DNA from 2 places in the Marinobacter sp. NSM genome. Region 2 is predicted to be linked to the other one. Evidence: riboswitches for the same ligand, from Rfam matches in the RefSeq annotation. Region 2 holds a riboswitch; the other holds the start of a gene.
The links. A riboswitch is a leader RNA that binds a small molecule or an ion and turns the genes downstream of it on or off. The one in region 2 is predicted to bind thiamine pyrophosphate.

Region 1: it holds a riboswitch for thiamine pyrophosphate, as region 2 does, so the genes downstream of both, ACTZWX_RS08200 (sodium:solute symporter) here and thiC (phosphomethylpyrimidine synthase ThiC) in region 2, are expected to answer to the same signal.

What each region holds. Positions count from the first base shown of each region.
Region 1 covers NZ_JBQTCK010000003.1:105,272-120,218, forward strand. The annotation lists gene ACTZWX_RS08185 (SDR family NAD(P)-dependent oxidoreductase) at 1-501, shown strand, start outside; gene ACTZWX_RS08190 (ferritin-like domain-containing protein) at 541-1,467, shown strand; gene ACTZWX_RS08195 (flavin-containing monooxygenase) at 1,490-2,998, shown strand; gene ACTZWX_RS08200 (sodium:solute symporter) at 2,995-4,395, opposite strand; TPP riboswitch at 4,385-4,495, opposite strand; gene ACTZWX_RS08205 (thiol-disulfide oxidoreductase DCC family protein) at 4,646-5,014, opposite strand; gene ACTZWX_RS08210 (alpha/beta hydrolase) at 5,064-5,732, opposite strand; gene ACTZWX_RS08215 (ParA family protein) at 5,783-6,532, opposite strand; gene ACTZWX_RS08220 (hypothetical protein) at 6,673-6,828, opposite strand; gene rhtB (homoserine/homoserine lactone efflux protein) at 6,904-7,524, shown strand; gene ACTZWX_RS08230 (penicillin acylase family protein) at 7,576-10,068, opposite strand; gene ACTZWX_RS08235 (helix-turn-helix domain-containing protein) at 10,229-11,386, shown strand; gene ACTZWX_RS08240 (Nmad3 family putative nucleotide modification protein) at 11,357-12,214, opposite strand; gene ACTZWX_RS08245 (LysR family transcriptional regulator) at 12,211-13,137, opposite strand; gene ACTZWX_RS08250 (multidrug effflux MFS transporter) at 13,282-14,481, opposite strand; gene ACTZWX_RS08255 (DUF4124 domain-containing protein) at 14,558-14,947, opposite strand, start outside.
Region 2 covers NZ_JBQTCK010000007.1:94,497-109,443, reverse strand. The annotation lists gene ACTZWX_RS15020 (glycosyltransferase family 4 protein) at 1-295, opposite strand, end outside; gene ACTZWX_RS15015 (glycosyltransferase family 4 protein) at 429-1,469, shown strand; gene ACTZWX_RS15010 (lysophospholipid acyltransferase family protein) at 1,481-2,389, opposite strand; gene ACTZWX_RS15005 (mannose-1-phosphate guanylyltransferase/mannose-6-phosphate isomerase) at 2,386-3,804, opposite strand; gene ACTZWX_RS15000 (glycosyltransferase family 2 protein) at 3,927-4,727, shown strand; gene ACTZWX_RS14995 (glycosyltransferase) at 4,735-5,751, opposite strand; gene ACTZWX_RS14990 (glycosyltransferase family 4 protein) at 5,748-6,857, opposite strand; gene ACTZWX_RS14985 (mitochondrial fission ELM1 family protein) at 6,854-7,810, opposite strand; gene lpxL (LpxL/LpxP family Kdo(2)-lipid IV(A) lauroyl/palmitoleoyl acyltransferase) at 7,814-8,770, opposite strand; gene waaA (lipid IV(A) 3-deoxy-D-manno-octulosonic acid transferase) at 8,873-10,126, shown strand; gene ACTZWX_RS14970 (TolC family outer membrane protein) at 10,170-11,534, opposite strand; TPP riboswitch at 11,673-11,783, shown strand; gene thiC (phosphomethylpyrimidine synthase ThiC) at 11,867-13,744, shown strand; gene ACTZWX_RS14960 (NUDIX domain-containing protein) at 14,011-14,631, shown strand; gene ACTZWX_RS14955 (DUF1249 domain-containing protein) at 14,628-14,947, shown strand, end outside.

The DNA.
Region 1 (14,947 bases), on a different contig from region 2:
GACTGGGAGTGGACGGTCAACATCAATCTGTGGGGCGTGGTCTATGGCTGCCATGTATTCGCACCCCGGCTCCGTCAGCAGGAGCAGGCCGGCATTATCAATGTGGCCTCAACCGCCAGCTTCTCCGCGGCTCCGCTTATGGGCCCCTATAACGCCACCAAGGCGGCTGCGCTGGCGATATCAGAAACCCTGGCGGCAGAACTCTCCGGCACCGGCGTCAGCGTCACCGCGCTGTGCCCTACCCTCGTGAAAACCAACATCTCGGCCAACGGCCGCATACAGGGCGAATCCAATGACCTGTTTAACCGGCTGATGGACCGCATCGGCATGTCCGCCGACAAGGTTGCTCGCATGGCTCTGGATGGCCTGGATAACAAACAGCTGTACGTCATGCCACAGGTCGATGCCCGCATGATCTGGCGAATCAAACGTCTGCTGCCGAATTCCTATGCAGCGATCACGGGGCTTATTAATCGCAGGATGACGTCCAAGTTCGTCTGATGACAGGCCTTAACCCTCCCCACAAGCCAGGAGACTGAAATGGCAAAGATTGATCTCGATAACATGCTGGAAAAGATCAAAAACACTCAGTGGAGCCTGTCGGATGTCGACTGGGATGCTCCAGGCGCTGAGCTGATTACCTCTGAACAGTGGCCAAAACTGAAGGCTTTCATGGCAGACCTTATGTGGATCGAGCACGTGGGTGCCAGGGCCTTTGCGGCGATGGCCAAGAAGGCCCCGGACGACACCCTGCGCCAGATTTACACCTATTTCCACGCCGAAGAACAGCGCCACGCCAACGCCGAAATGGCCTTAATGAAACGCTGGGGCATGCTGGAAGATGGCGAGTTGCCAGAGCCGAACAACAACCTGAGGCTGGTCATCGAGTGGCTGGACCGGTTTGCCGATGATCAGCCGGTCTATGTACTGGGCACCGTGGTACCCATGCTGGAAATCGCGCTCGACGGCGCACTGTGCAAGTTCCTCCTCGATACGGTAGACGACCCGGTGTGCCATCAAGCCTTCGAACTGATCAATGGCGATGAGGCCCGCCACCTTGGCGTGGGTTTCACCGTGATGGAAATGCAGGGACATGGCAAAACCTATATCGAGCTTATACGGATGACCGCGCAGCTGATGGACCCGAGGCTGATCTTGGGCATTGCCTCTTATTTTCCGCTGCTTAACAAGATGCGGGACAACATTGTCGAGATGGGATTGCCTGAGGAAAAGCTGTACGAAGCCATGCGCAAGTTCGAGAAGATCGGGGGGCGCACCGGGGATGGCCGAAGGAACCCCTGGTTCCAGATCATCAAGCACCACGGCAGGTTCGTGGTCGACCGTAAAAAACGCTTCTACCACGCGCCCATTGATGCCCTGGTGAAGGTGGCCGACGTCATCCCAAGAAAGGCGTTCCCGGCCGTACCCAGCTGGGTCAAAGAGATTACCTACCACCCGACCGCCTGACCACCGTTTACGAGATTACCTGATGAAGAATAACCAAGCGCTTCCTCAACAGCAGTCGCCTGCCGACGCATTGATCATTGGGGCCGGCTTCGCCGGCCTGGGCACCGCCATTCGCCTGCAACAGCAGGGCATTCGCAACATCACCATTCTGGAGCGATCAGACGATGTTGGAGGCACCTGGCGAGACAATCAGTACCCGGGAGCCGCCTGCGATATTCCCTCCAATCTCTATTCTTTCTCGTTCGCCCAGAACCCGAACTGGTCCCGTAGTTTTTCAGGAAGCCAGGAGATTCTGGAATACATTCATCATCTGGTGAATCACTTCAACCTTCGGCAATACATCCGGTTCAACCAGAATGTCAGCAACCTGGCCTGGGACCAGGACAAGGGACTCTGGCAGGCAACGACCACGGATGGCGATGTGTTTTCAGGGCGCACCGTAGTGATGGCCCAGGGGCCGCTTTCCAACCCCGGTTGGCCCGGTATCGCCGGCCTGGACGAGTTTGAGGGCAAGAAGATACACAGCGCCGCCTGGGATCACGATTACGACCTGAAGGGCAAGCGCATCGCGGTGATCGGCACGGGTGCCAGCGCCATACAGATCGTGCCGGAGCTGGCCAAATGCGCCGGCAAGCTGACGGTATTCCAGCGCACTCCGCCGTGGATCATGCCACGGCCGGACTTCACTACACCGGACTGGAACAAGACGCTGTTCCGCATAGCGCCCGTGAGTCAGACCGCCGTCCGCAAGGCACTCTATCTGGCCCATGAGTCCATGGCCCTGGCGGTCATCTGGAACTCGCCGCTGACCCGTTTTGCCGAACGCCTTGGGCGGTGGCACTTGCGCAAACAAGTACCAGACCGCTGGCTACGCCGACAGCTGACCCCCGACTACCGACTGGGCTGCAAACGCATTCTGGTTTCCAATGACTACTACCCGGCCCTGCAGAAACCAAACACCAAGCTGATCACCTGGCCGATAGACCGGATCAGCCAGCACGGCATCCGCACCGTAGAGGGCATTGAACACCAGTTCGACTGCATTGTGTTTGCCACCGGCTTTGAGGTGAGCAACGCAGGTACACCGTTCCCGATTACCGGCATCGGCGGACGCTCACTGAATGAAGAATGGAAGCGAGGCGCCCAGGCGTATAAAAGTATCAACGTGTCGGGTTACCCCAATCTGTTTTTTACCTTTGGGCCAAACTCCGGACCGGGCCATAACTCTGCGCTGGTCTATATGGAATCCCAGATGGATTACATCGTCCGGAGCATTCGCACCATCAAGAGCCTCAAACTTAAAGCCCTGGATGTTCGGCAATCGGCGCAGGACGACCACAACCGAAGCATCCAGAGCCGGCTGGCCAAAACCAACTGGAATTCCGGATGCCAGAGTTGGTACCTCACCGAGGATGGATTTAACGCGACGATGTACCCCGGCTTCGCAACACAATACGCGAAGCAGATGGCCGATCTGGAGCTGAAGGATTACCGCCTGCTGGCAGAAGAGACCGCGAGCGAGACCGTTTAAGGCCGCCCGACAGCCTCCTGCGTCCGGGCACCCGGATACAACCAGCCAATCAGCAAGCTGACCAGGCTGGATGCCAGCAAGGCGCCAAGGAACGGCGCCAGCGTTGGAATGCTGTCCGGAAAGCTCGCCGCCAGCGCACCGGCGGTGAAACTCCCTTGGCTCACCCAGCCGGGGAGCACGGCACCGAGCAAGCCTGCTACGCCACCGGCCACCGCTGCCAGCGGCGACATACGGCGCCACAATCCCAGCAAGACCGGCACCACAATCGCCGCACACAGCAAGTCTGCAATCAGGAACAGCCGAAGCACTGAGAAGCCCTGAAGGGCCACCCACACCACCGGTACCATCAGTATCACGGTCGCCCAACGCGCCGCGCGCACTGATAAGCCGCGCTTCCCCGAACTGGCCACCGCCATGGAAGCAATGGCGTTCTGCAAGGTATCCACGCTGGATGCCACCAGCGTGACGGCCAGAACCAGCGCCGGCAAAGCCAGCCAGTCAGGAGCGGCAGAGAGTAGCGCGAAGAATGGAATCGGCGGCTTGCCCAGCGGCAGCGCGTGCATGGCTGCCAGCATCCCCAGGCCACCAATGGCCATCACCACCAGAAACGTACTGGCACCGCCCAACACCGCGCCGCGCCCAAGGGCACTATCGGTTTCAGCTGCCCACACCCGCTGCCAATACCCTTGATGAAACAGGTTGGCGGCGGTCACCGCAATCACCAGCGTGAGCGCCACAGATAGCGCACTGCCAACCGGCACGGAAGGCATGACTGCCTGTGTTGGCATGGAGGGCAACCAGTACCAAGCCACACCACCCACAAGCAGCAACAACGCCAGCAACAACCAGGCCTGCCAACGGTCCGTAGCCAGGCTCGCCCTCAAACCACCGACAGAGGTATAGATCAGGGTGACCAGCGCCACACCGAGAATCACCAAAACGGGCGGCACATCGGAAAGCAGCGCGGCAATGGCGCCGATAGCGGTGAGTTCCGCCGCCAGGAAGCACGCCATGTAGGCTACCGACACCATCGACACCCAGCGTCTTACCCCGGCGCCATAGCAAGCCTCGGCGAACTCGCCGATACTCCGGCCTGCCGGTAACCGCTTACGGATGGCAGGGCCATAGAACCCCAGCACCAGAAACGGTAACGCGGAGCCAACCGCATAACCCGCCAGCGCCACAGGCCCCACAAACGCACCAATTTCCGGTGGCGCAAAAAGAATCCACGCCCCCATGCCCGAGGCCAGGAACGACAGCCCGATGGCCTGTGCACTCTGAGAATTTCGAGCGGTGACATAGTCATCCAGCAGACCATCCGCCCGCCGTGCCCGCAAACCAAGAACAGCAAAACCGAGGAGCGCCGCACTGAGCACGGCAACCGTTAGATAGAACAAGTCGCACTTCCTCCGCCGGTATTAACCGGATCAGGTTCCAGGGTCGGCGCTTGGCCCTCTCAGCCCCCGCATCGGCGGCGGGACTCCCCTGGCGACGAGTAAATGAAATGTTGATGCAACTGCTGGATTAACAACAGCCGGCAGGCATGAGTTTAAAACCGATACTCCTCGCTTACAACGGTCACGGGGTCAGCCTGACGAATTGAATGTTCCGGTCCGGGTTCCGGTGTGCTGGTCAGGCGGTTAGCTATCACCGTTCCTCATTCGAGAGACGACGGTCAACCCATCGATGGTAAAGTCGAGCGAGTGCGGGACGAATGAGCGGCAGGCCAATTATCCACGCCAGAGGCTTCAGCAAAGGCACCCGGGACATCAGTAGGATATAGGCATCGAGTTCCCGATGGATGGTGCCTTCTCCATCCTTAACGTGCAGCTCTCGCAGTGCCTTGTCCGGGTCTATACCCTGCTGCCGCAACTCCTCATCGCGGCCAGTGATGTCCAGCCACTCCACGGACTCACCGGTGCGCCCCGCCAGCTTCTCGTTCCAACGGCGATCCTTGATACAGGCAGGGCAGGAACCATCATAGAATACCAACAGTTTGTTCCGGGCATGCGTCATAACGCCTCCCTCTTGTGAAAACTCTGGCAGCCCCCGGGGCTCACGCCCCTTACGTTTGCCCGGAGGTGAGCTGGAACAGAAAGTTATCCAACTCCCTGATTTCCTCCAGACAAAGGCTATGCTCCATACCATAGCAGTAATACGCTGGCTCATACCCGAGATCCTGCAGCCTTTTCTGCGCCGCCAGGCCCAGGTGCTCCGCGACGATCGGATCAAACCGGCCGTGGCCGATAAAAATCGGCAGCTTCCGATTGGCCTCACTTAGTTGAATGGAGTCCGCAGTCGCAAAGTAGGTAGACAAGGCAAACAGGCCACCCAGCCGCTCCGGGTAACTCAGCGCCAGCTCATAGGCCACAGCACCACCCTGGGAGAAACCACCCAGAATAATGTTCTCACTGGCGATCCCCCGCTCCCGTTCCTGCCGGATAAGCTCAGCCACCAACCCGGCAGAAGCACGTAGTTGCTCAGTGTCTACCTTACGGTCCACATCCATAGCCAGGATGTCATACCAGGCCGGCATCACCATTCCGCCGTTTATGGTCACCGGCAGCTCGGGGGCGTGCGGGAAGATAAAGCGGATAGACTGCGCTTGGGAGAAGCGGAATTCCGGAACCACGGGTTCGAAATCATGGCCGCTGGCGCCGAGGCCATGCAACCAGATGACGGTGGTTTGGGGATTGTCGCCGGTATCGATTTGCAGGGTGTTCAGGGCTGTCATCGGGCCTCCGGAAGGTCGGATAATGACAGGCGACTTTAACATTTTCTGAGTCAGCGAGCCCAAAGATCCTTCCGGACGCTCACCCACAGCTTACGAAACTCGACAGCGGCCGGGCTATTTGGCGCCAGCAGTTCCAGCGGCTGCCCTTCCTCGCCCATGCGTTCAACCACACTGGCATAGGGCACCGCCGCTGGAACCTGGTGCCCGAACAACTCACTCCCTTGGGCCAATATCTCCCTGTGCAAGTTCTTGCGCCGGTCCACCATCGAAAAGAAAGGCCGCAGTTTCTTGCTCCCCAGTTTCTTGTCTTTCACAAACTCCCGTAACTGGTTCCAGCTGTTCAGTGAAAGCCAGGTTGGCACCAAAGGCACGTAGACCTTGTCCGCCACCTCCAGCACCTGTTCGGTCAGCCGGGAAAGCGTTGGCGGGCAGTCCAGGATAACCAGGCTAGTATCTTCCGAAAGCGGCGCCAAAAGATCCTTCAGGGCGTTGTGCCCGTCGTCCTGATCCAGCTTGATATCGAAGTTACGAAAGCTGCTGTGGGCAGGAATGAAATCGAGGTTGGGGTAGACGTTTTCGTGGATAAACCGGGCAATGGGGAATTTGCCTTCCAGCAGCTTGGACAGCTTGCATCCTTTGACCATTTCCGCACCGGCCAGGTAGAAGCTGGCCGCCCCTTGTGGGTCCAAATCCCAGAGCAAGGTGCTGATATTCTCCCGGCTGGCCAGGTAGGCCATGTTGACTGCAGCGGCAGTTTTACCCACGCCGCCTTTGGGGCTGTAGAAGGCAATTATTCTCATGACGGAGGCTCCTGCCGTGTCTGGTAATAACAAACACTACAGGATAACAGCCACCCGCGAGGCTTCTATGAAACTTTTATGACAGAGTAATAGCTGGAACGGGTGTGTCGGGGGTAAGAAGGGCTTTCGTAAAACCACGCTCACGCGGCTTTGCGGAAGCCCTCCATCCGTACGGCCTTGTCCCGGTTGCGCTTGTATTTGGTTTTGTCTTCAACCACCCGCATCTGGTATTTTGGCGTTCTCAGTTCTCGTTGCACAGCACTGTGCTGTGCGGCTTTCGCCCGTTTCTTCGCCATTTCGGTTTCTCCTCGCTTGGCCAGGTTTTCGCGACGGGTATTATACCACTTTCCTGAATTTCACGAGCGTAAGCAATGACACTCACTGTGTGGCTCACATTTCTGGTCGCAGCGCTGCTGATCAGCGTCTCTCCCGGTGCCGGCGCGGTTAATTCCATGAGCAGCGGCCTGCGCTATGGCGTGCGCAACTCCCTGCCCACCATCGCCGGCCAGCAGTTCGGTTACGGTGTGCAGATTGTGCTGGTGGGTGCGGGCCTGGGCGCCATCGTGGCATCCTCCAATACCGCGCTGATGATCATCAAGTGGATTGGCGTTGTGTACCTGATCTGTCTGGGTATCCAGAAATGGCGTGAAGAACCGGTGCAGGCATCCCGCGCGGACTTGTCCGGCTTCAGCCCGCGCCAGCAGTTCTGGAACGGCGCGCTGGTGAACCTCACCAACCCGAAAGCCACAATCTTTCTGATCGCCCTGTTCCCTCAATTCCTGGTGGCCGGCACGCACCATGGTCAGCAGCTGGCTACCATGGGCACCACACTGATCCTTGTCGATATCCTGGTGATGGTGGGTTACGCCCTGCTGGCCAGCCAATTGTTCCGATTCATGACAACGCCCACGCGACAGCGGCAAATGAACCGGGTATTCGGCGGGTTGTTTGTGACGGCGGCGTTGGCCTTGGCGAGTTTCAAGCGCAGCTAGTGTACCCCGCTCAAAAGAATTGCGGCCCTGAATCAGGGCCGCTTTCTTCAATCATTCACGAAGTTCAAGTGTTTCTATGACAGCCTCCGCAATCTCTCCCTCAGTAAACAACATCGGACGCCACTCAAGCTCACTATATAACTCCGTTTGATCCGAAAAGTTCTCACTCTCCGGGTCATGACTCTGACTGTAGCTCAGGAACATTTCAGCCTTCGGACCGTTCTCGGTGTACTCCAGTGCCATAACGAAGCTGGAGCCATAGTTGATCCGGTAAGCCAGCTCGTCAGTGCCATCGCCATTTTCATCCAGTGCGAACAGAGGGCTATCCTCAACCGGCCTGCCGGTCAGAGTATTGGCGAGATCGGAAGTACTTCTGGAACTGGCTTTGGTTTCCGCCATATTGAACACGCCTTCGAAGGAGTAGCCACCGGAGATGGCAATCGGCTGTTCGCCTTCGGCTTTGAGAACATACTGAACATTACCCAGCGAAGCATCCAGTGCAATACCGGCTTTGTTAAGCCTGTCTGCGGCTGCCGCCAAAGCCTGGAGTACCGGATCAGTGATGGCATTATCTGTGTCTATAGGTACCAGGCCGGACGGCGTAGTGACAGGCTCCTTAGGATCAAACGCAGTGGCAAACAAGTTATCGGAAAGCTCCCGGTGGCCAGACACCCGGAACGCCGCCAGAAACTCCCGCATCAGGTGTGCGCCAGTGCTGTCAGTATTGTATCGACCATCCCAGTTGATCAGCGTTTGACACGCCGCCCTCAGGTCAAACTCTGAGTTTTGATAATCCACAGTCGGATAGGTCGTACAACGACTGGTCAATTGATTCTTCCATTCTCCGCCAAACAGTGAGCCGTTGTGGCTCATCACGGTTTTTAACTCTTCCAGAGAGAAACGGCCATCAGCGCCAGCCAGACCAGAATTGCTGCTGTCTGAGATCAGCTGGGCGTTGTAACGGGTACGAGTGCTGCGAATGGTGCCCTCAGGGCCATACATAATACTGAAATCTTCAAGCGGCTCGTCCAGATTGGAAAGCCAGTGGCTGCTGTTGGCGTTGAACACGTAATCACGGCGGGTCTGTTGGGGCGCTTGGGCGAATGGCACAACACCGGGTGATCTGGTGATGCCTGTGTCCACCCATTCAAACACAGCATCATCACCCGGCAACAAGACGCTGCCTGCACCGTCCTGCCAGATCGGCGCCAGCATGGGATCTGCTAATGCGACCTTCCAGTAACCTTCTGCCATCTGCCCCAGATTCGGAACTTGGGTACCATCGACATAGTTGGCTGTGCCTTCGCTATCAATCATCAAAGTATTAACCCAGGGAATGCCTTGATTCTCCTCGAAGGCACTGAAGAAGGCTTCGCGACTGTCCGCTTTACCCATCGCAAGCCACTGGTCCAGCATGCGGGTATTCCCGGCATTGGCATCCCGGAACGCTACGGCTGTGTCGCTATTCCAACCCAGCGCTGGTGACAGAGACGCAAGGTTGACGACCGGTCCGTGGTGGCTGAAGTACACCGGCTGGCTGTAATCGGCAAGACTACCATCAGGCTGTTTGACCTGAATCTGCACCGTTTTAGTCGTCATGTCGCGGAATTCGGTCTGACCATCTGCAAAGTACTCATAACGGGTCGGATCAGAAGGGTCCAACTCGAGCTGGTATAAGGTAAAACGCTTGGACTGCGATACCGTGTGCGTCCACCCAAGGTTCTGGTTAAACCCGATCACAACCGCTGGCACACCGATCATCGTCACGCCATTGATATCCAGCTCGCCCGGAATGGTCAGATGGTTCTGGTAAAACCGTAGCTCGCCGTCCCAGGGGAAGTGTGGATTTCCTAACAGCAAGCTTTTGGTACCGTCCTCGACTTTTTCCTCGCCCAGAGCCCAGCCATTGCTGCCGATACCCTCGGAGGTGAACACCTTAGCGGCATCCAGCTCCAGGTCAAAAGCTGCCATGCTGGCGGTCGGCGGCTGCGCTGCAGCAATGGCACTGATAAAGTTCCGCGCGCTGGCCAAACCTGCCAAATCAAGATGGTAAGCGAGCAAGTCCTCGGCGGTAATAGGTTCGACCCATTCGGCGCCCCGGCAAGGCGACGGGTAATCCATCGGGCCGGCTCGCTCAGCCAGTGAACGGTTGAATCCGGCCGCGTAACCTTTTAAAAGCTCGCTCGACGTTGGCGACAGTTCGCTGAATAATTCCGCGGCCTGTGCCGGATAATCCAGCGCCTTGTAGCCGACATCCGTGAGTATGTTCATGCTCCGTTCGCCGGGCCCAAAAAATCGGGATTTTTGAGACTTCAGTTTCACCAACTGCTCGGAGAGCGTACACAGATTGTTTCTGGCATGATCGTATCCCGCACCGTAACCTAACGAACCGTAGTCACTGGCAATGATGTGCGGAACTCCGAATTCGGTGTAACGTATATCAACCTGATATTCCGGGGTTTGCTCCGAATTTGACCCGCCGCTACAGCCGGCCAGAAGTAAGGGTGTCACAACTGAAAAAGTGATGATTGAGCGCATACCCATGCAAGGTTCCTCTTTTTTGTGGTTGTGCTTTCGGAACCGTCATTACAGCAAGCAGAGTGACGTGAATCGTCCTTGGCGATAGAACCGAACGTGTTTTTAATAAAACCTATAAAACAATAAGTTAAAGGTTCGAACAGATCGATTCGAACTTGGAGAAGCGATGAATTACTGGGTGGGTACTGTTGCGCTGGTTTGTCTGTGTATCGGCGTCATTCTGCTTTTTGCCAGCCTGAGCTGGTTTGTGAACCGGCAGAATGACAGGCTTCCGATGGCGTTCCTACTCGCACTCGTCTGCCTTGTGGTGCTTCAATCCCTGGAGTTTGTGTACCAGGCAAGTGATTGGATGGCACGCTTCCCGTTCTTTTTAAAGCTTGTCGATCCCCTGATCGTAATGATTCCGTTCACGATCTATGGCTATGTTCGGGCGATCCAGGGTGAGAATGCCTTGAATCGGCCGATGCTTTGGTGGTTCCACGCCGCCCCGATGATTCTGGTGACCTTACTCGCCATCCCGTTCTGGAGTATGCCCGGTGAGCTCAAGGTTCACTGGATGCTTCAAGGCAGGATCGCCGAAGCTCTCTGGCAACCACTCGCCCTGCATGGCAACTCCTATCTGGCTGTTATCGCAGCAGCGAGCCTTTTCTATTGGTGGTTACAGCGCCGTCAGGGAATAAGCACCCGAAAACCTGCCATTCGCGATTGGGTTGGCCACTTCCAACTCATACAGCTCATTATTGCTGGCAGCATGTCGGCCAGAATTTTCATTTATCATGTTTTTGGCGAGGCTTTTTCCGTCGCTTATGTATTAGCACCAACCACGGCATACCTTACCTATCTTTTGCTTACACATGCGCACCCGCCCACCCATGTTCCCAGAGCAACTGGGGCCCCAACTGCGCCCAGATCAGTGGCGGATGTGAATAGCCAGCCCGCAGCCGACAGTGTCGATCTTGCGTTGTTTGACCATCTCACTCAGACCATGGAACAAGGGCTATTCAAGGACAACAGCCTGACATTGCGAACCCTTACCGACGCCTGTGGAACAACCACACACCAGGCGTCGGCTGCGATCAATAAGTGCTTTGGCTCCAATTTTTATGATTGGGTAAACCACTATCGAATCAACGAAGCCTGTAACGCTCTCTGCAACACGAGCGATGGAGTATCCCAGATATGCTATGCCGTAGGATTTAATTCGAAATCAACGTTTAACACGGCCTTCCGAAAGCAAGTAGGGTGCACGCCCACGGAGTATCGAAAAAAGAATAAGGCGGCGCTAAATTCGGGTTCACTGATTCAACAACCAAAGCGACAGTAACCACTGACTGACTCCCGGATACTGTTCCAGGTCCAACACAAATTCCTGCCCCCGCGCCGCGCTTTTCAGGCGGCAATATTCCGGGGAATCATCCGGGCGCCAACGCGCCGGATTGTGGTGATAACTCAGGGGTAAGCTATCGGTCCCTGGCATGAACGCGGCCGGCAACCGCCAGTCCGTCACATTGACTGCCTCGGCTGCGGTCAATCGATGCCGGTCATCCGGGGCAGGCACCACACCGGCGCCGGGTAACTCACCAACCAGGCCGGGAATCTGCAGCTTGTCCCCACTGACATACAGGCAGTTGTGGGCGGATCGCCTACCGTGCAGATGTGGATGGTAGCCCGCCCACTCCGGCACGGGCGCCGCTTCGCAGACAGGCCAGACCGCCCCCACCTGCAACCAGCCCCAGATGGCGTGAAACGGCCGGCTTTGCGGCACAAAGCGCCAGCGCCTGCGATACCGCTCCACCTGCCGGAACAAAGCAAAGAACAGAAACAGATCACCAGGCCCCACACCATGGTTGGCGAGGTGCGCCTGGGCCGAGCCGTACTGGCCAAGCACCGGGCGCCAGCCTGGCAGCCGGGGATACGCATTCTCGATCAGGTCCGGGTCCAGGTGGGCGCCTTTGCGGGAGAAGCCGGAACGGCCGGTCAGCTGGGATACCAGGGGGCCAATGCTTTGGCCGTCGTATTGAATCTGGCTATACCGGGTGGGCGACTGATCATCTGGTATCGGAAGTGCCAGAGCGCGTCCGTCCGGAAACACAGGGTTCGGGCAACCACCGGCAGAACTGTCGAAGCCTTTGCGGCTCAGGATAAGTTTCATAGCGGCACATTATGCGTGAATTCCAGCTCCCCGATCCATTCATCCGGCACGTTTGCTCGCAGGTGAGCCATGAACGCCCTCACCCTTCTGGGTAAATGACCGTGAGGATACAGCAGGGTGACTGGCAGCACCGGCCCTCGCCACTCAGGCAGGCACAATCCGAATTGCCCAGGGTGAGCTTCCAGCCGGCGATCGGCCAACCAGTGAGGAATCAAGCCCAGGCCCCGGCCAGCCGCTATGGCATCGCCCTGAACACACGACTGATCAACGGTAAACGTCCGCACAGGCATGGCTAGCGGGTAGGTTCCCAGCTTGGGATGACGCAAAACCAGACCCGGCCCCGCCCCGCCCAGCAGGTCAACCCACTGGTGCCGATCAAGTTCGCCGGGAGACGCCGGCACGCCATATAAATCGAAATAGTCCGGGCTGCCATAGATACCCTGGCTAAGGCTCCCCAAACGCTCCTGTCTCAGAGTGGTTTCTCCAACCTCTCCGAGCCATAAACACACACCATCTTCCAACTCACCGGGAACCTCCTGCTGGGTGCCAATAGCCACCCGCACATCGCCATGCTGTTCTAGAAACGATCGCACCACACCGGAAAACCAACCACGCACGAAGGCTTCATGGCACCTTAGCTCCAGTGTACCGCTGACATCCTCCTTCAGTTCATCCAGCGCCTCCCGGCCCTGGGAAACCAACTCAAGAATCTCAACGCTGTAACGGTAAAACACACGCCCCGCTTCGTTAGGCACAATACGCCGGGACTGCCTCAGCAACAGTGGCTGCCCGACGGCCTGTTCAAGTTGGCGAATTTTCCGGCTGAGCGTCGATTTCGGCAGCCCCAGATCTTTGGTACTGGCCGTCAGGCTGCCTGTTCGCACCACTGAGACAAATGCTTCCAGCTCTGAGAGGTCATACATTTTTCTGTTCCACATTGCGAGACCAATTGCCCCAATCTACTGTTAAAATAACAATGAGAAACATTATCATTATTTTAAGGCATGCTTTGCAAGCAACCCTTTTCGGAGCCAACAGCTAAAAGCCACTTTCAAATACTTTAATGCTCAGGCCGCTTGTTCTGCGGCCTTCTCCCGGGCTACGGCTGCCGGCGCTCCTAATGACAACAAAACCGCACCTACCGAACAGGCCAGCATACTCAGGGTAATAGGCAGCAAAGCCTCCCCACCAAAGGCCGATGACAAGGCACTGATCGCACCGGCCAGAGTGAACTGGGACGCCCCCAGCATAGCCGCGGCCGTACCCCCCATGTGGGGAAAGAATTCAAGGGCGTTGGCCATATTGTTCGGCACAATCCCGCCCTGGCAACCTACCGCAGCGATGATAAATCCGGCTACCGCCCACAAGGGCCCATCCAGCAACACCACCGACACCAGACCCACCAGCATCACGAACTGGATGATGACCTGCACCCTTAACAGCACCACGGAAGAAAAGGTGCGCAGTAGCGGCCGGTTAATCAGGTTGAGCGCTGCCATCACTCCGATATTGGCGGCAAACAGAATGGAAAACGTGCTGTTCGACAGCCCAAACCACTCCTGATAGATGAACGAAGAATGGGTGATAAACAGCATCATGCTGCTGAAACACATCACCTGGATGCTGACAAAACGCATGGTCGTGCGATGCTTGAGCACCAGCACATAGTTGGTCACCAGTGTTTTGACCGGCGTGGTTGCCCGGGGCCGGGGTTTGAGCCGGGGAAACAAAGCCAGTTGCAGGACCACGGCCAGGAAGAACGCGTAGGCCGCCAGAAATACGTAGATCCAGTGCCAGTCACCCAGCGCCAGCATGAGGGCGCCAAGAGACGGAGCCGCCGCAGGGGCGATAAACATGATCAGCCCGATCAAGCCGAACAGCCTGGCCGCTTCCTGACCACCCACCTGATCTCTCACAATCGCGGGCACCGACACCGCACAGAATGCGCCGCCAATACCCTGGACCACCCGCCAGGCAATCATGCTGGCCAGGTTATCCGCCAGCGCGACCATAAGGCTGGCCAGGGCAAACACCGCCAGCCCGATAAACAGGATGTTGCGGCGGCCATAACGGTCCGATAACGGCCCGCCCACCAGTTGAGCCATGCCCAGAGTTGCCACGTAGGCGCTCAGCGTCAGGCCCACATCGGCATGGGGAATAGCAAAATCCCCGGCAATAGCCGGAAATGCGGGCAAGTAAGCATCCAGGGCCAGGGGCCCCAGTGCCACCGTCATACCAAGCAGCAGTGCAAGCTGAAAATGAGACAAGATCTACCTCCAGAGACAAGGTAGATAGCTAACAGTAATTATAGGCAGCTGGCAATCAGAGCTTTCCGAAAACCGCCTAATTCAACACACACTCACGGCTGTACGTCTGGCTCAGTTCCCGGCGCCGCTGCCGCAGACTGTTGCCCCGATCATTGCCATAACCGGCTCGAAGTCTCGCCTGTAAACGGTCCAGTTGCTTGCGGTATTGCTCGCACTGCCGGGTACGGGCTTCCTCCGCTTGCTGAGATTTGGCATAACGATTCTTGCTGTCAGGCGAGAGCAGCTGTTCCAGCTCTTTGCGGTTGCGGGTTACCCGGTCAGACTGCCGGATATTCTCAGCCATCGGCATGGTGGTCGGCGGGCGGACCTGTATCCGGTGATGCTCGTCCAGCATCGGCGGCGTGTCGGAAAAGTGAATGGAGCCGTTGGCATCGGTCCAGCGATAGATTTCCGCCTGAGCCGGCAG
Region 2 (14,947 bases):
GGTCCCAGCGGCTGATATTGCCGGTTTGGCCTCGATAGGTCATAACTTTGACTGGCAGGCCGATTGCCGCAAGGTTGGTGTTAGCGATGGCTTTGTTGTTAAAGCAGTACACGGCGTCAAACTTGCCTTCGATCAGGAGGTGACGAATTCGACGAATGGCTTCAGGCTCTATTTTCTTTCGGGGGTGGAAACCGTGTACCTTGATGCCGTTTTCTTCAAAACGGGAGCGGTACTCCGCATCCGGTTGTGTCATCAGCTCAACTTCGACACCCAATTTTGCCAGCCCGATCAGCATTTCGGCTTCTGGCCGAACAGAGTTCCAGGTATCTACATAGGAGCTGATTACAAGTAGCTTCACAGTGTTATGTCCTTTTCATGGTCGATCTCTTACACTGCCGCCATTAAAACATCGACGGGGCCGAGTTGGTATGCACATTTGCCACGTAAACCTGGCCGGAGGTTTTTCCGGTGGCGAACGACAGACTGTAAACCTGATTCGGGAGCTGGCGAAGCGCGGTATTCAGCAAACGCTGGTGGCCAGGCCTGGGAGTCGCCTATGGGCAGAGCTGGAAGACACCCAGTCGCTCGGAAGGCGCGAGTGTGCACATTTTCTGTTGGGCCACGGCAAGGGAAGCTGGGACCTCGTTCATTGCCACGACGGCAAAGCAGTCTACTGGGCCTGGATCGAATCCCGCTTGCGCGGAACGCCTTACGTCATCACCAGGCGAGTCGATAATCCCATCGGAACAGGGCGATTGACGGCTGCGGCCTATGGTGGAGCCGCGACCATCGCCTGCCTGAGCTCTGCCATTGAATCTGTTGTGCAGCACCGGCTGGGCGATGTCGACACTGTCATCATCCCGTCAAGTTTTTCAGGCTTCCCGGCCGCACCAGAGGCCGTAGCAGCCATCAGACAGCAGTATCCCGCCAAACGTCTGGTCGGTCAGGTGGGCCGCCTCCTGAAGCACAAGGGTTATCACATCACGATTGAGGCAGCGCGTTTAATGGCCAATCTCAGGCCAGACGTGCAGTTCGTATTTCTGGGAGAAGGGCCAGATGAACAATGGCTCAAATCCCAGGCACAGGATTTGCCCAACGTCAGTTTTCTGGGGCACCAGGATAGCGTTGGGGATTGGTTGGCAGCTCTGGATGTCTTCGTGTTCCCCTCACTCTCCGAGGGGCTTGGCTCAACGATTCTTGAGGCCATGCAACACCATGTGCCGGTGGTTGGGGCCAAAGCCGGAGGCATTTCTGACCTGATCTCAGATAAAACGAATGGCCTTCTGGTATCCCCGGGTGACCCGGAGGCTTTGGCTTCGGCGATTCAGTATATCCTCGATAACCCAGAGCAGGCCGCCGCTTTCGCAGACGCTGCCCTGGCAGGCTTAACGGCGTTCAGCCCTGAATCGGTGGCGGAGCGTTACCTGGGCCTCTACTCCGCAACCTTGCAATCCCAAGGGGGTTCCTGACAGCCGGGCGGTTAGTCGCAAATCTGCCCGGGCTTATAAGGATTCGGATTCCCCGGTGGCCGGTGCCGCATGCGTTTGTACTCCCACTGGTACTGCTCAGGGGCCATTCGCACCACCTTTTCCACGGATTGATTCAAGGCGGTGGCGCCGGCCACTGTGTCATCGGCACCGATGCCGGGCTCCGCCGGAGTGACCAGAATCTTGAAGCCTTCGCCATTCGGCAGCCGCTCAGCGTAAGTGACGAGCACATTGGCGCCGGTTTTCTGCACCAATTTGCCCACCAGTGTCATGGTCATCACGTCCATGCCAAAAAAGGGCGCGTAGGCGTTGGTTTTGCCCCGGGGAGACTGGTCGGGAAGAATACCGGCTACGCCGCCTTCCTTCAAAATGCCCATCAGGCGCATCAGGCCTTTGCGGTCGCCGCGTACCAGTTCGGAGCCCAGGCGCCCCCTCACCCGAATCATGTAATCTTCGAATTCCTTGATGTGCGGAGGGCTGTATAGCGCGGCCATTTTATAGCGGGAGGAGAAAAACAGACCGGCCAGTTCCCAGTTGCCAAGGTGGGGCGCGAGCAAGATCAATCCTTTGCCGGTCGCCAGGGCCTCATCAACCAGCTCCAGGCCTTCGGTTTGCTTGATCAATCCGAGGCACTTATCTACGGGCCACTCCCACATCAGCGGAATTTCCAGGGCCGTCATGCCGGTGTGGGCCAGGGAATCTCTGGAGAGGTCCCTGCGCTGCTCTTCGGTGAGTTCCGGCAGGCAGATGTCCAGATTGATGTCGGTGATCTTCTTTGGCCTGCCGCCCAGTTTCCAGGCGAGAAGGCCCAGCCACTTGCCGATGAACTGTGCGGCTCCGAGGGGTAAAAAGCTAACTATCCGCAACAGGCCGGCAATCAGGTAATACTTGAGTTTGCTCATGATCTGCCGTACCGGTCCTCGAATCGTACGATATCGTCTTCACCCAGGTATGAACCGGACTGCACTTCAATCAGCTCCAGGTCAATAACGCCGGGATTTTCGAGGCAATGGACCTGTCCGACCGGGATGTAAGTGGACTGGTTTTCAGTGACCAGGTATGAGTCCTCGCCATTGGTTACCTTGGCGGTGCCGCTGACAACAATCCAGTGCTCTGCCCGGTGGTGGTGCATCTGCACAGACAGCTTGGCGCCGGGCTTCACGGTGATGCGTTTCACCTGATAGCGGTGCCCGTTATCGATGGAATCATAAACGCCCCAGGGCCGGTAGACTTCCCGGTGGTTCATATGTTCGTGCCGGCCGTCGTTCTTGATGCGTTCAACCACTTTCTTGACGTCCTGCACCTGGTCCTTGTGGGCGACAAGCAGGGCATCTTTCGTTTCGATGATCACCAGATCTTTCACGCCAACGGTGGCCACCAGTCGGCTGTCTGCCCGCACCAGTGTGCTTTCTGTGTGGTGGGCGATGACATCACCGCTGAATGCATTGCCGTTGCCGTCTTTCTCGGAAACTTCCCAGAGCGCGGACCAGGAACCGATATCGCTCCAGCCGGCATCGAGCGCCACCACGGCGGCGTTGTCCGTCTTTTCCATCACAGCGTAATCGATGGAATCTTCCGGGCAGTCGGCAAACACGCTTTCGTTCACACGGGTGAAATGCAGGTCTTCGCTGGCGTCGTCCAGGGCTGCCTGGCAGATGGCGAGAATGTCCGGGCGATGCTTCTGCAGCTCCTGAAGATAGGTGCGGGCACCGAACAGGAACATGCCGCTGTTCCAGAGGTAATCACCGGATGCAAGGTATTCTTCCGCAGTGGTCTGGTCGGGTTTCTCCACAAACCGGCTGACGCTGAAGCTGTCCTCGGCCAGTGCCGGGCCTTGCTGGATATAACCGTAACCGGTTTCCGCATGGCCGGGCACTATGCCGAAAGTCACCAGTTTGTCTTGCTGCGCCAGGGGGATGGCGTTCTGGATACCGTTCTGGAACGCGCCGACGTCTTTGATCAGGTGGTCTGCCGCCAGAACCAGCATCAGCGGGTTCTGGTTTTCGTCAATGTTCTTGACCAATTGCAGGGCTGCCAGAGCGATGGCCGGTGCCGTGTTGCGCCCGCAGGGTTCCAGAATGATTCGGGCATCGTTGTAGCCTGCCTGGCGCATTTGTTCCGCCGCCAGAAACCGGTGGTCTTCGTTGCAGATCAGCAGTGGATCGGCGGATTCCATACCATCCAGCCGGGCCACGGTCAGTTGCAGCATGGATAGATGTTGGTCCGTCAGTTTCAGGAACTGCTTGGGGTTCAGTTGCCTGGATAACGGCCAAAGGCGAGAGCCGGTGCCTCCGGCCATAACGACGGGGTGAATCATGTGTTTGCTCCACGCGTAGCTTTCGGTCAGCATTGTCCTTTTCTGATGGCTGAATATTATCACAGGTGCGCTAACTCGGCAGTGTTTGGGGCCGAGCAGGGTCCAGTTTGCAGGTGTTTATGATGAAACTGCCGTTATCGGTTTACTACATCACGTTGAATGAAGAGGAGAGGCTGCCGGAATCTCTTGAGAAGGTGAAGGACTGGGCTGATGAAATCATCGTTGTTGATTCGGGTAGCACAGACCGAACCTGTGAACTAGCAGTGGCCGCCGGCGCCCGAGTGGTTTATCGGGAATGGGAAGGCTTTGCGAGCCAGAAGGCTTATGCCGCCAGCTTGTGTGCGAACGACTGGGTACTTGATCTGGATGCTGATGAAGTGCTTTCCGATACCTTGGTACGAAACATCAAGCAGCTGTTCTCCAAGCCGATCTCTCCGGATATTGCGGGCTATCGTATGCGTTGGGTTTTGTCACCTCCCAACCCGCAGCATCCTTTCAGGCATGACAAGTCCAAGAAAATTCTGCGGCTCTATAACCGAAAGCGGGCTTCGATTAATGCAGAAAAATACAGCAACGACGATCGGCCTCGAGTGCATGAGGGTATTGTGGGAGAGCTCAAAGGTAATGTTCTGCACAGGACCCTGATCTCTCTGGAACAAATGGAGAGAAAGTACTTGCAGCTGTCCAACGAGCAGGCCAGGTTTCTGTATGAGAAAGGCCGGCGAATTTCGACCCCGCGCTTGATGGTCGAATTTCCTTTAAAGTTTTTGAAGTATTACCTGATTCACCGCCAGGTATTGAATGGCTGGTTTGGGTTCAGTGTTTCCATCGTGGCCGCAAACCGTAATTTCATGCGATTGGCGAAGGCGAGGGAAATGCAGATGTTAGAACGGGTCAGTCATACCGATGATCGGGAGCGGTAAGGCACCCTTACGGTTTCTGTTCGGCTTGATACACCCTGACCGTTGCTTCAGCCATGCTCCTGAGGGTGAGGTGTGATTTGGTATAGTCAAATGCCGATTGCTCAGATTCTCGAAGCCCATCCAGGTTATTAAGTGCGCTGGAGATGACAGCGGCGATAGCCTGTGCAGAAATGTCATCGGCGAGCGCGTTGTCTGGAAGTAGGTCGACACTGCCGGAAACCGGGGTTGAGACCACCGGCAGTCCGGCCATCAAGGCTTCGATCAAAACGTAAGGAAACCCCTCCCTCCTTGAGCTGAGAACCATCAAGTCTGCATTGGACAATGCCGATGCCAGTGTTGTTTGGTGTCCTGCCATCGTCACCGAGTGTCTCAGGCTTTCATCGCCAATCAGCCGATTCAGGTTTCTGGCTTCGGAGCCGTCACCAAAGATGGTGAGGTGTGCCGTCGGAAAACGGTCATGGATCATGCTCCATGCCTGAATTAGCATGTCGAACCCCTTGACTGGCTCCAGTCTCCCGGCAGCAATGACGTTCGTTGTTTCGGGGAGTGGATAGTTGCCGTGGGGCGATTTCGGGGTTTCCTTCCGGATTCCATTGTAAATCAGATGACGGGACGGATGACTAAGGCCCTCGTAGATCGACCCGCTGACGGCAATGACTTTATCCAGCAGAAGAAAAGGGCGAAGGTTTGATTTGCTTCCGTGAATCGTCCCTACGGTTTGCCAGGTCTGATGAGGCAACCTGCCCAGTATGAGGGCGGCTTTATTGCCGTGGGCGTGGGCGATATCGGGAGAAACCCGCTTCAATATTCGGGAAACGCACCAGCGAAGCCAAGGGTTGTTTCGGCTCAGCTTCATTGGGCACGGGTGAAACTCGGCGAATGGGAAGTGCGTGCGGTAGTCGGGATGGGCGATTATGTGCACCTCATGTCCGAGGCTCGTGAGGGCTTCTGTCAGGTCCGCCACATGTTTTTCCATGCCGCCCCAGGAACTACCAGGCGTTGCGAGTATCAGGGCGACCTTCAATCGGGCCTCCCGTTCAGGGCCTGCTGATATACCCGAAGCGTCGCCTCCGTCTGCGCCCGCAACAAAAACCGCTCCGGCAGCTCAATCTCCGGCCTTGGTTTGTCCAGTAATCCCAGCACTGCACTGGCAAATGCCCCGGTATCATCCGGGGTCACCAGCCCATCCCGAAAGCAGGCTTGCAGAGTTTCCGCCGCACCGCCCCGGTTGTAGGCCACCACTGGCGTACCGGACGCCAACGCTTCGGTCACTGTGCGGCCAAACGGCTCCGGTTTGGTAGACATATGGCATACCGCATCGGCGAACAGATACAGGTTGGTCATGTCGTTGCGCTGGCCGAGGAATGTGACTTTATCGGTCAGGCCCAGCCGGCACCGCTCTCTTTCAAGCTCCTGCAGGAATCGTTCTTTTCCCGGTTCGGCCCCGCCTACGATGATGCCGTGACAATCCGGCCGCTGGCGGACAATGCGGGCCATGGCTTCAAGGTAGTCCAGCTGGCCTTTCCAGCGGGAGATGCGGCCGGGCATCATAATGATTTTCTTGCCGGCCAGTTGGGGGAAGCGGGACAGGAGAATGTCCAGCCACTGATCATTTATGGCGCGGTTGCGGAAGGCGTCGATATCCACGCCCCGCTGGATCACGGTCAGCTTGTGCTCGGGTACGTCGAAATGCGCCAGCACGTAATCCCGCACGCAGTTGGAAACGGCGATAACCTGGTCGGCCGTGCTCATGATGGCACTGTAGGGGTTCACCGAATACATGCCATGGAACGTTGAAACAACCGCCGGATGCTGGTCGGCAGGGAGGGTTTTCAGGGCCAGGTTGACAATCCAGGCGGGCATGCGGGAGCGCACATGCACAATATCTGGTTGCAGCTCCTGCAACAATTTGCGCATGGGCAGAATCTGCCCGAACGACGCCGGTGTCTTGCGGTGAATGGGCAGGTGGATATGGTTAGAACCCTGGCCGCGTACTTGCTCTGCCATCGGGCCGCCGTTGGACACCACAAACGATTCATGGCCGCGTTTCACCAGCTCTGCGGCGAACTCCACGGTGCCCCGCTCCACGCCTCCGCTGTAAAGTGCTGGCAATGCCTGAAGAATTCTCATGGCCGGGGCTCCTTGGGCGGCTTCTGGAAAGAGGCCAGAAATCTACCGGCCACCCATCGGGCTGCACGGTCGGCTTCCCATAGCTGTTCATGCCTTTCGGCCTGCTCTGCCATCACGCTGGCATGGTCGGCCCAGTGCGCCACCAGGCCTCGGTCCGCCAGGCGTTTAATCCCATTGGCAACGCGGCTGTTGGCACGTGGGTTCAAATTCAGCAAGCCGGTGGGTACGCCAGAGGTAGCGGCTTCACACACCATGGAAATGCTGTCAGGGGTTACCCAAACGGCGCGGGATGCGGAAAGCTGATGGCTCAGCCAGTCGTCGTGGGTGCGAGAGTGATGTACCACGGAGATTTTCGGGCTTTCCAGTTCTGCCAGCCGTTCGGTAGTACTCTCCGGTGTCCGGCGTGAGTCCGTGATGGTCCAGCGCCATTGTGGGTAGCGGGCAATCAGGTCGGTTATCTGGTTGAGTATGGCATCGCCATCCCAGTCAAAATGTTCGGATTGGCCACCCACCAGAATCAGGGCTTCCGGTTTGCTGGTCAGCCTGGCGAGGGGTGTAATGGTGTTGATCACGCCCTCGGTCTGCAGAATGTTGTTAGCGGCTTTTACCTCATCATGGGCCGGGATAATCGCGCCATCTACCCAGCCCAGCGGGAAGGCCGGTTTCATCAGTGCCAGGGTCTTGCCCCGGCGCCGCAGCGACAGTAACAGGCGGTGGGTGCCAGTGCCTGCGGCCACAATAAGGTCTGGTTTTGGGAATGCGGCATCCATGGCCGGTGCCACGCCCAGAAAGGCCCGCCATAGTGGCACCGGGTAATCTGCAGCGTTAATCCAGTACAGGCTGGCCCCGGTCAGCACCCGCAGGCGATTGCCCAGCCCCTTGAGTTGGTTTTTGTGGCCGGGCTTGTTGTCAGTTAACAGCCAGACAACCGGTGCTTGCGAGTGATTGCTCACGGGTTATTCCTTGCGCTTGCGCCCATAAAAGCCGGGGTCTTCGCGGTCCGGGCGGGTTTTGAAGCGGCGGTGCATCCACAGGTACTGGTCTGGCGCTTTGCGAATCTCCTGCTCGATGACGGCATTGATCCGGGTTGCATCGTCCAGGTCGTCACCGCTCGGGAAGTTCTCAAGGGCCGGGTGGAAATAGATGTCATAGCCGGGTTTGTCATCGCGGCGAAAATGGCTGAAGGGCACCACTTTGCATCCGCTGCGTTCGGCAATGCGCGAGGTGGCGGTGATGGTGCCAGCGGGAATGCCGAAGAAAGGGGCAAACACGATGTCTTTGCGGCCATAGTCCTGGTCGGTGGCGTACCAAACGGTTCGGTTCTTTTTAAGGCAGCGAAACAAACCGCGAAGGTCGCGTGCGCCTAACACAGTACCGTATCGACGGCCTCGGGCGCGGGTCATTACCGCATTCATTAGGGGGTTGTTGTGATCCCGTTGCATCACATCAGCCTCAATAAACTCAGTCGTCAGGCCTCCGCCCAAATCCAGAGTGCTGTAATGCCCACCAAGCAATAGCACTCCGTGGCCAGCTTCCAATGCCTTGTGATAGTGCTCAATGCCATGCACTCGAGTAATACTTCTCAATTTTGCTGGGTCCCGGAACCAGGCGATACCAATCTCCAAAAGACCGATGCCATTGGCAATGAAGGAGTTGCGCACCAGGGCGGTCTGTTGCTGTTCGTTCAGCTCCGGGAAGCACAGCCGGATGTTGACCTCGGTAATGTGTCGCCGGCTTTTCGCCAGTTTCCAGGCGAGCAATCCCACCATCTTGCCCAGCCACCATTGAAACCGGATGGGCAGTTGGGCAACCAGCCACATCACGCCAATACCCAGCCAGGTTGGCCACCAGCGAGGATGACGGTAAGCTGAATAGTCGGTGTTCCTTGGAAGTTTGCGGTACTTCTTTTTCAAAATCGTGAATCCTGCATCGACAAACGTTTAACCCGGGGGCAAGATGCAACCCCTCGACATTCTTCGCCCTATGATAACGCACTGTTTTGCCGGGAGTCCTGCGTGTTCCAGTTTATCTATTCGCTGCTGATTCGCCTGGCGCTGCCGTTTATTCTCATCCGGCTTTGGTGGCAGGGCCGCAAGGCGCCGGCGCTCAGGCAGGACTGGCAGCATCGCCTGGGCCGTGTGCCTTCCATACCCGGGCCCGTCATCTGGGTGCATGCGGTCTCTGTGGGTGAAACCATCGCCGCCGGCCCCATGGTGCGTCGACTGCTGGCGCGAAATCTGGGGGCCACCATTCTGATGACCGCCATGACCGACACCGGCCTTGCCCAGGCACGGAAAATGTTCGGTAACAGGGTAACCTATGCCTACGCACCATACGACACACCGGGCGCCATCCGTCGATTTCTGCGGCGGGTCAATCCCCGCATTCTGGTCATCATGGAAACCGAGATCTGGCCCAATATGATCAGCCAGTGCCGCCGCAAAAACGTGCCGGTGTTTCTGATCAACGCCCGGCTGTCGGAGCGCTCGGCCCGGGGCTACGAGCGGGTCAGGGGGCTGGCGGCGCCGATCATGAAAAGTATCACCTGGGTGGCTGCCCAGGCAGAACCTGATGCAGAACGCTTTCGTCGAATTGGGGTTGCTGCAAGCCACGTTGAGGTGACGGGCAGTGTGAAGTTCGATGTCGACATCCCGGAGGATGTCCGGCTTGCCTCTGAAAGTTTTCGTACCACGCTTGGCTCATGTCCGGTCTGGATCGCCGGCAGCACACACTGTGGCGAGGATGAACAGCTGCTTCAGGCTCACCGATTGGTGCTTGCGGGACACCCTGACGCCCTGTTGATTATTGTGCCGCGCCACCCGGAACGCTTTGACGCCGTGGCGGTCATGGCACAGGAGTTGGGCTTTCAGGTTGCACGGCGATCTCAGGGGCAGAGTGCCTGGGGCGCGCAGGTTTATCTGGCCGATACCATGGGGGAGCTGATGATGCTCTACGGAGCCAGCGACCTTGCCTTTGTGGGTGGTTCACTGATCGAACGGGGCGGTCACAATCCGCTAGAGCCGGCAGCCTGGGGTATCCCGGTGTTTTCCGGGCCTCATGTGTTCAATTTCGAGACCATCTACGAACGGTTGTTGGCAGACCAGGGGGTGCAGTTGGTTCAGGGGGCAGACGATCTGGCTCGGGCGATCAATCTATTGTTTGCCAACCCGATGGAACGCAAAGCCTATGGAGAGCGGGCGCTGGCGGTGGTTAACAAAAACCGGGGCGCATTAGACCGCGTGGTTGAGGGGATTATAGAAAGGCTGTGATTCCGGGGCAGTCGCCACCGGAATCACACGGACGACGGCGCCATTACTGCGTGGGGTCGTCCAGGGTCAGATCTTCTTCTGCCAGAGCTTCGATGCCCCTGGCGTTGGCGCTGAGCCAGTTGTTCAGTTCAATCAGGTCTTGCGGGCTCAGAGTGCCTGCCGCCTGTTTCAGCTGTAACGTGTTGATCACGTAATCGTAACGGGCATTGGCATAATCCCGAAGGGCCACGTAATACGCCCGCTCGGCATCCAGCACTTCCACAATGTTCCGGGTTCCCACATCGTAACCGGCACGTGTCGCGTCCAGCGCACTGCGGCGGGAGATGATGGTCTGCTCCAGAGCCGAGGCGGTTTCAACGTTATTGTTTACGGTCAGGTACAGGCTTCGGGTGTTAACTCGAACATCCCGGCGCGTGGTATTCAAGTCTTCCTGGGCTGCGGTGACCAAAGAACGTTGTTGGCGCACACCGGCCTGGGTTCCGCCACCCATATACAAGGGAACGTTCAGCTCCAAGCCAATCACCCCTTGTGTACCCTCCTGCTGTTGGGGCGAGTTTACACCGTCCAATTCAGATTTGCCGTAAGAAGCAAAAAGATCGAGGGTGGGCAGGTGACCAGATTTTGCCACCTTCAGGTTGGCCTCATTGGCATTCAGCTGGTATCGCGCAGACTGAATAACCCAGTTCTGTTCGAGCGCGGTGTTTTCCCAGGCGGAAGGGTCCATCGGCTCCGGTCGGCCAAGCGGGAAGTTCTCGCGCAGGTTTTCCAGATCCTCTGCATATTCGCCAGTCAAACGCGCCAGTTGTTCACGGGCAACGTTGAGCTGGTTTTCAGCGGCGATGCGCTGACTTTTGCTGTCATCGTAGCTGGCCCGTGCTTCATAGACCTCTGTGATGGCAATCAGGCCAACATCAAACCGCTCCTGAGCCTGTTCATATTGCCGCTGAATGGCCGTCTCGGTGGCACGTGCCGTGGTTACCGTGTCCTGGGCGCGCAACACGTTGAAGTAGGCGGTGGCTACATCCAGAATCAGCTGTTGCTGGGCCAGATTGTACTGGGCCTGAGCAGCTTCGGTCTGGAACTGGCTGGCGTCGTAGCGGAACCAGCTGTCGGCACGAAACACCGGTTGGGTAAGTCGAACGCCATAATTCAGGGACTTATAGCTGTCTCCCGGACCATTCTTGGCGTCGAAATCGGTATGATTGGCCTCAGCAAACGCGCCAACCTGTGGCAGTAGCGAGCTCCTGCTAACGTCACTGGCAGCCTGCTGGGCCTGGAACTGGGCCAATGCAGAGGCAATGCCTGAATCGTAAGATAGCGCCTTCTCGTACGTTTCCATCAAATCCAGAGAAAAAGCGGGCTGGGCTGCGAGCAGGGTGATCAATCCTGGAAGTAGACGTTTCTTCATTGTTTCTCCTGAAAAACTAACTCCGGGAATCTGCCCGGCAATGACCCAAAGGTATCGGTTGCTCATTATGGACAATAATCAGCCCGGCCTCTACACTTGCAAAGCTCACTCAATTTGTGAGCAAAACAGATTACTTATCGCGTCTTGACGGGGTGCTAAACCACCAAACGGTGGTCGGCTGAGATTGCAACGCAGAACCCGCGACCTGATCCGGATAATACCGGCGTAGGGATTAAGACCGTACGAACCGTGCCAAGCCGCCCTTAATGGGTGAATCTGGCATAGCTCCGTCATACGCGACCCGATATCACCAGATCAAACGGGAGCAGATCATGACGGACTTGCCAGCTTACCTCAGCGACTCCGCGAAAGTAGACTCCGCAGCAATCAAACCATTACCAAGCTCACGAAAAATATACGTGCAGGGTAGCCGACCTGATCTGCGTGTGCCTATGCGGGAAATTACTGTGGGAGACACCCCCACGGAAATGGGCGGCGAAAAGAACCCACCGGTCGTTGTGTACGACACTTCCGGGCCTTACACCGACCCTGAGGCCTCCATTGACCTGAGAAAAGGCCTGCCGCCGGTTCGCGCCAACTGGATCGCCGAGAGGGGCGATGTGGAGCAGCTGGACGGTTACACCTCCGAATTCACCCGTCGCCGGATGAAAGACCCGCAGCTCGACCCGTTGCGTTTTATGGATGAGCGTAAACCCCTGCGAGCGAAGCCGGGTAAAAACGTGTCCCAGATGCACTACGCCCGCCAGGGCATCATCACCCCGGAGATGGAATACATCGCCATCCGGGAGAACATGAAATTGCAGGAAGCCCGCGAAAATGGTCTGCTGGCGGACCAGCACCCAGGCCAGTCTTTCGGTGCCAATCTGCCACCAGAGATCACCCCCGAGTTTGTTCGCGACGAAGTGGCCCGGGGCCGGGCGATTATTCCCGCCAACATCAACCACCCGGAAACAGAGCCGATGATCATCGGCCGTAACTTCTTGGTGAAGATCAACGGTAATATTGGCAACTCGGCGGTCACCTCGTCCATCGAAGACGAAGTCGAGAAACTGACCTGGGGTATCCGCTGGGGTTCCGACACGGTGATGGACCTGTCCACCGGCAAGAATATCCACGAAACCCGCGAGTGGATCATCCGCAACTCTCCGGTGCCCATTGGCACCGTGCCGATCTACCAGGCCCTGGAGAAAGTGGGCGGCGTGGCCGAAGACCTGACCTGGGAAATCTTCCGCGACACGTTAATTGAGCAGGCAGAGCAGGGGGTGGATTACTTTACCATTCACGCCGGCGTGCGGCTCCATCACGTGCCGCTGACTGCGAAACGCACCACCGGTATCGTATCTCGCGGTGGCTCCATCATGGCCAAGTGGTGCCTGGCGCACCACAAGGAAAGCTTCCTGTACGAGCACTTTGAAGACATCTGCGAAATCATGAAAGCCTACGACGTGTCCTTCAGCCTCGGCGACGGACTGCGCCCCGGTTCCATAGCGGATGCCAACGACGCCGCCCAGTTCGGCGAACTGGAAACCCTGGGTGAACTCACCAAAATTGCCTGGAAACACGATGTACAGTGCATGATCGAAGGCCCGGGCCATGTGCCCATGCATCTGATCAAAGAGAACATGGATAAGCAGCTGGAATGCTGTGACGAGGCTCCGTTCTACACCCTTGGGCCGCTGATCACCGACATTGCTCCGGGCTATGATCACATTACCTCTGGCATTGGCGCGGCCATGATCGGCTGGTTCGGCTGTGCCATGCTCTGCTACGTCACCCCGAAGGAGCACCTGGGGCTGCCGAACAAGGATGATGTAAAAACCGGCATCATCACCTACAAAATCGCCGCCCACGCTGCCGATCTGGCCAAGGGCCATCCGGGGGCCCAGATCCGCGATAACGCCTTGTCCAAGGCCCGTTTCGAGTTCCGTTGGGAAGACCAGTTCAACCTCGGCCTGGACCCGGACACCGCACGCGCTTTTCACGATGAGACCCTGCCCAAGGAATCGGCGAAAGTGGCTCACTTCTGCTCCATGTGTGGGCCGAAGTTCTGTTCCATGAAGATCTCGCAGGAAGTGCGGGATTACGCGGCAGAGCAGGGCATCGATGAGGTATCGGCAATTGATGCTGGCATGCAGGCCAAATCGCGGGAGTTCGTGGAGTCTGGCTCCAAGCTTTACGACAAGGTTTGAGCTGGGTGTTCGTGATCGCCTGGCCTTCTGGCTGGGTGCTTAGAGCCGGGGTGGTGGCCTTGTTCAGAAAGCGACTCGAGACGTCCCTGTGCGTCTCGGGCTACGCCATCCCTGGCTCCGCACGTTTCTGAACAAGGCCACCACCCCACCTCCCAAGCCTGGCAGACTAGCGGCAGAACCGTAACTCAAAGCCAACCGTAAGACACTTGCACCCAAGCAACGTCAGGGGCTATCGTTCCAAGCCGAACACCAAACCGGAAACACGAATGCCGAAACCGTTCCAGTTCAACGCCAGCGACGTCACCGTCGAAAAACGCGAAACCGTCTTCCAGGGCTTCTTCCGCATGGACAAGCTCTGGCTGACCCACCCGCGCTTTGACGGCCGCGACATGCCCACCTTCACTCGTGAGTTGTTCGTCCGAGGCGACGCCACCTGCGTGTTGCCCTACGACCCGGAACGGGACGAAGTGGTGCTGCTTGAACAGTTCCGCCTCGGCGCGCTCGGCCGTAACCAGTCCCCCTGGTTGCTGGAACTCGTGGCCGGCATGAACGAAGACGGCGAAAGCCCGGAAGACGTGGCCCAGCGCGAGGGGCAGGAAGAAGCCGGGTTGAGCTTCAGTCGGCTCGATAAAATTTGCGATTACCTGGTCTCGCCTGGCGGCACCACCGAAATGATTCACCTCTACTGTGGCCAGGTCAGTACGGCCGAGGCGGGTGGAGTTTTCGGCGTGGAGCATGAACATGAAGACATTCTCAGCCACGTGGTCAGCGCCGAAGAGTGCTTTACCATGGTCGCCGACGGCCGTATTAACAACGCCGCCGCCATCATTGCGATACAGTGGCTGCAACTGAACCGTGACAGGCTGCGCCGGGGGTGGCGGGCATGACCGAGTGGGTAAAAAGGCCTAAGCCGTATGTGCCGGATCTGCGCCAGCTGGGCGCGCTGTGTGATGGAAACTACCAGCGCCTGCGCAAACTGCGCCAGTTGGAGGCGGATGGTAAGCCCGTTTGCGAGTTTGAGCTGCACCGGGAAAACCAGTATTTGGGCCGGGTGCGCATCGAAGTCCTGCAAAACGCAAAGTTCACCGAAACCCTGCTGCTCGAGCAAGTGCACAACAGTGGCCGGTGGCTGAACAACCCGCAAATGACGGTGCGGGTCTACCACGACGCCCTCATTGCCGAGGTGATCAGTTGCTACCGTCA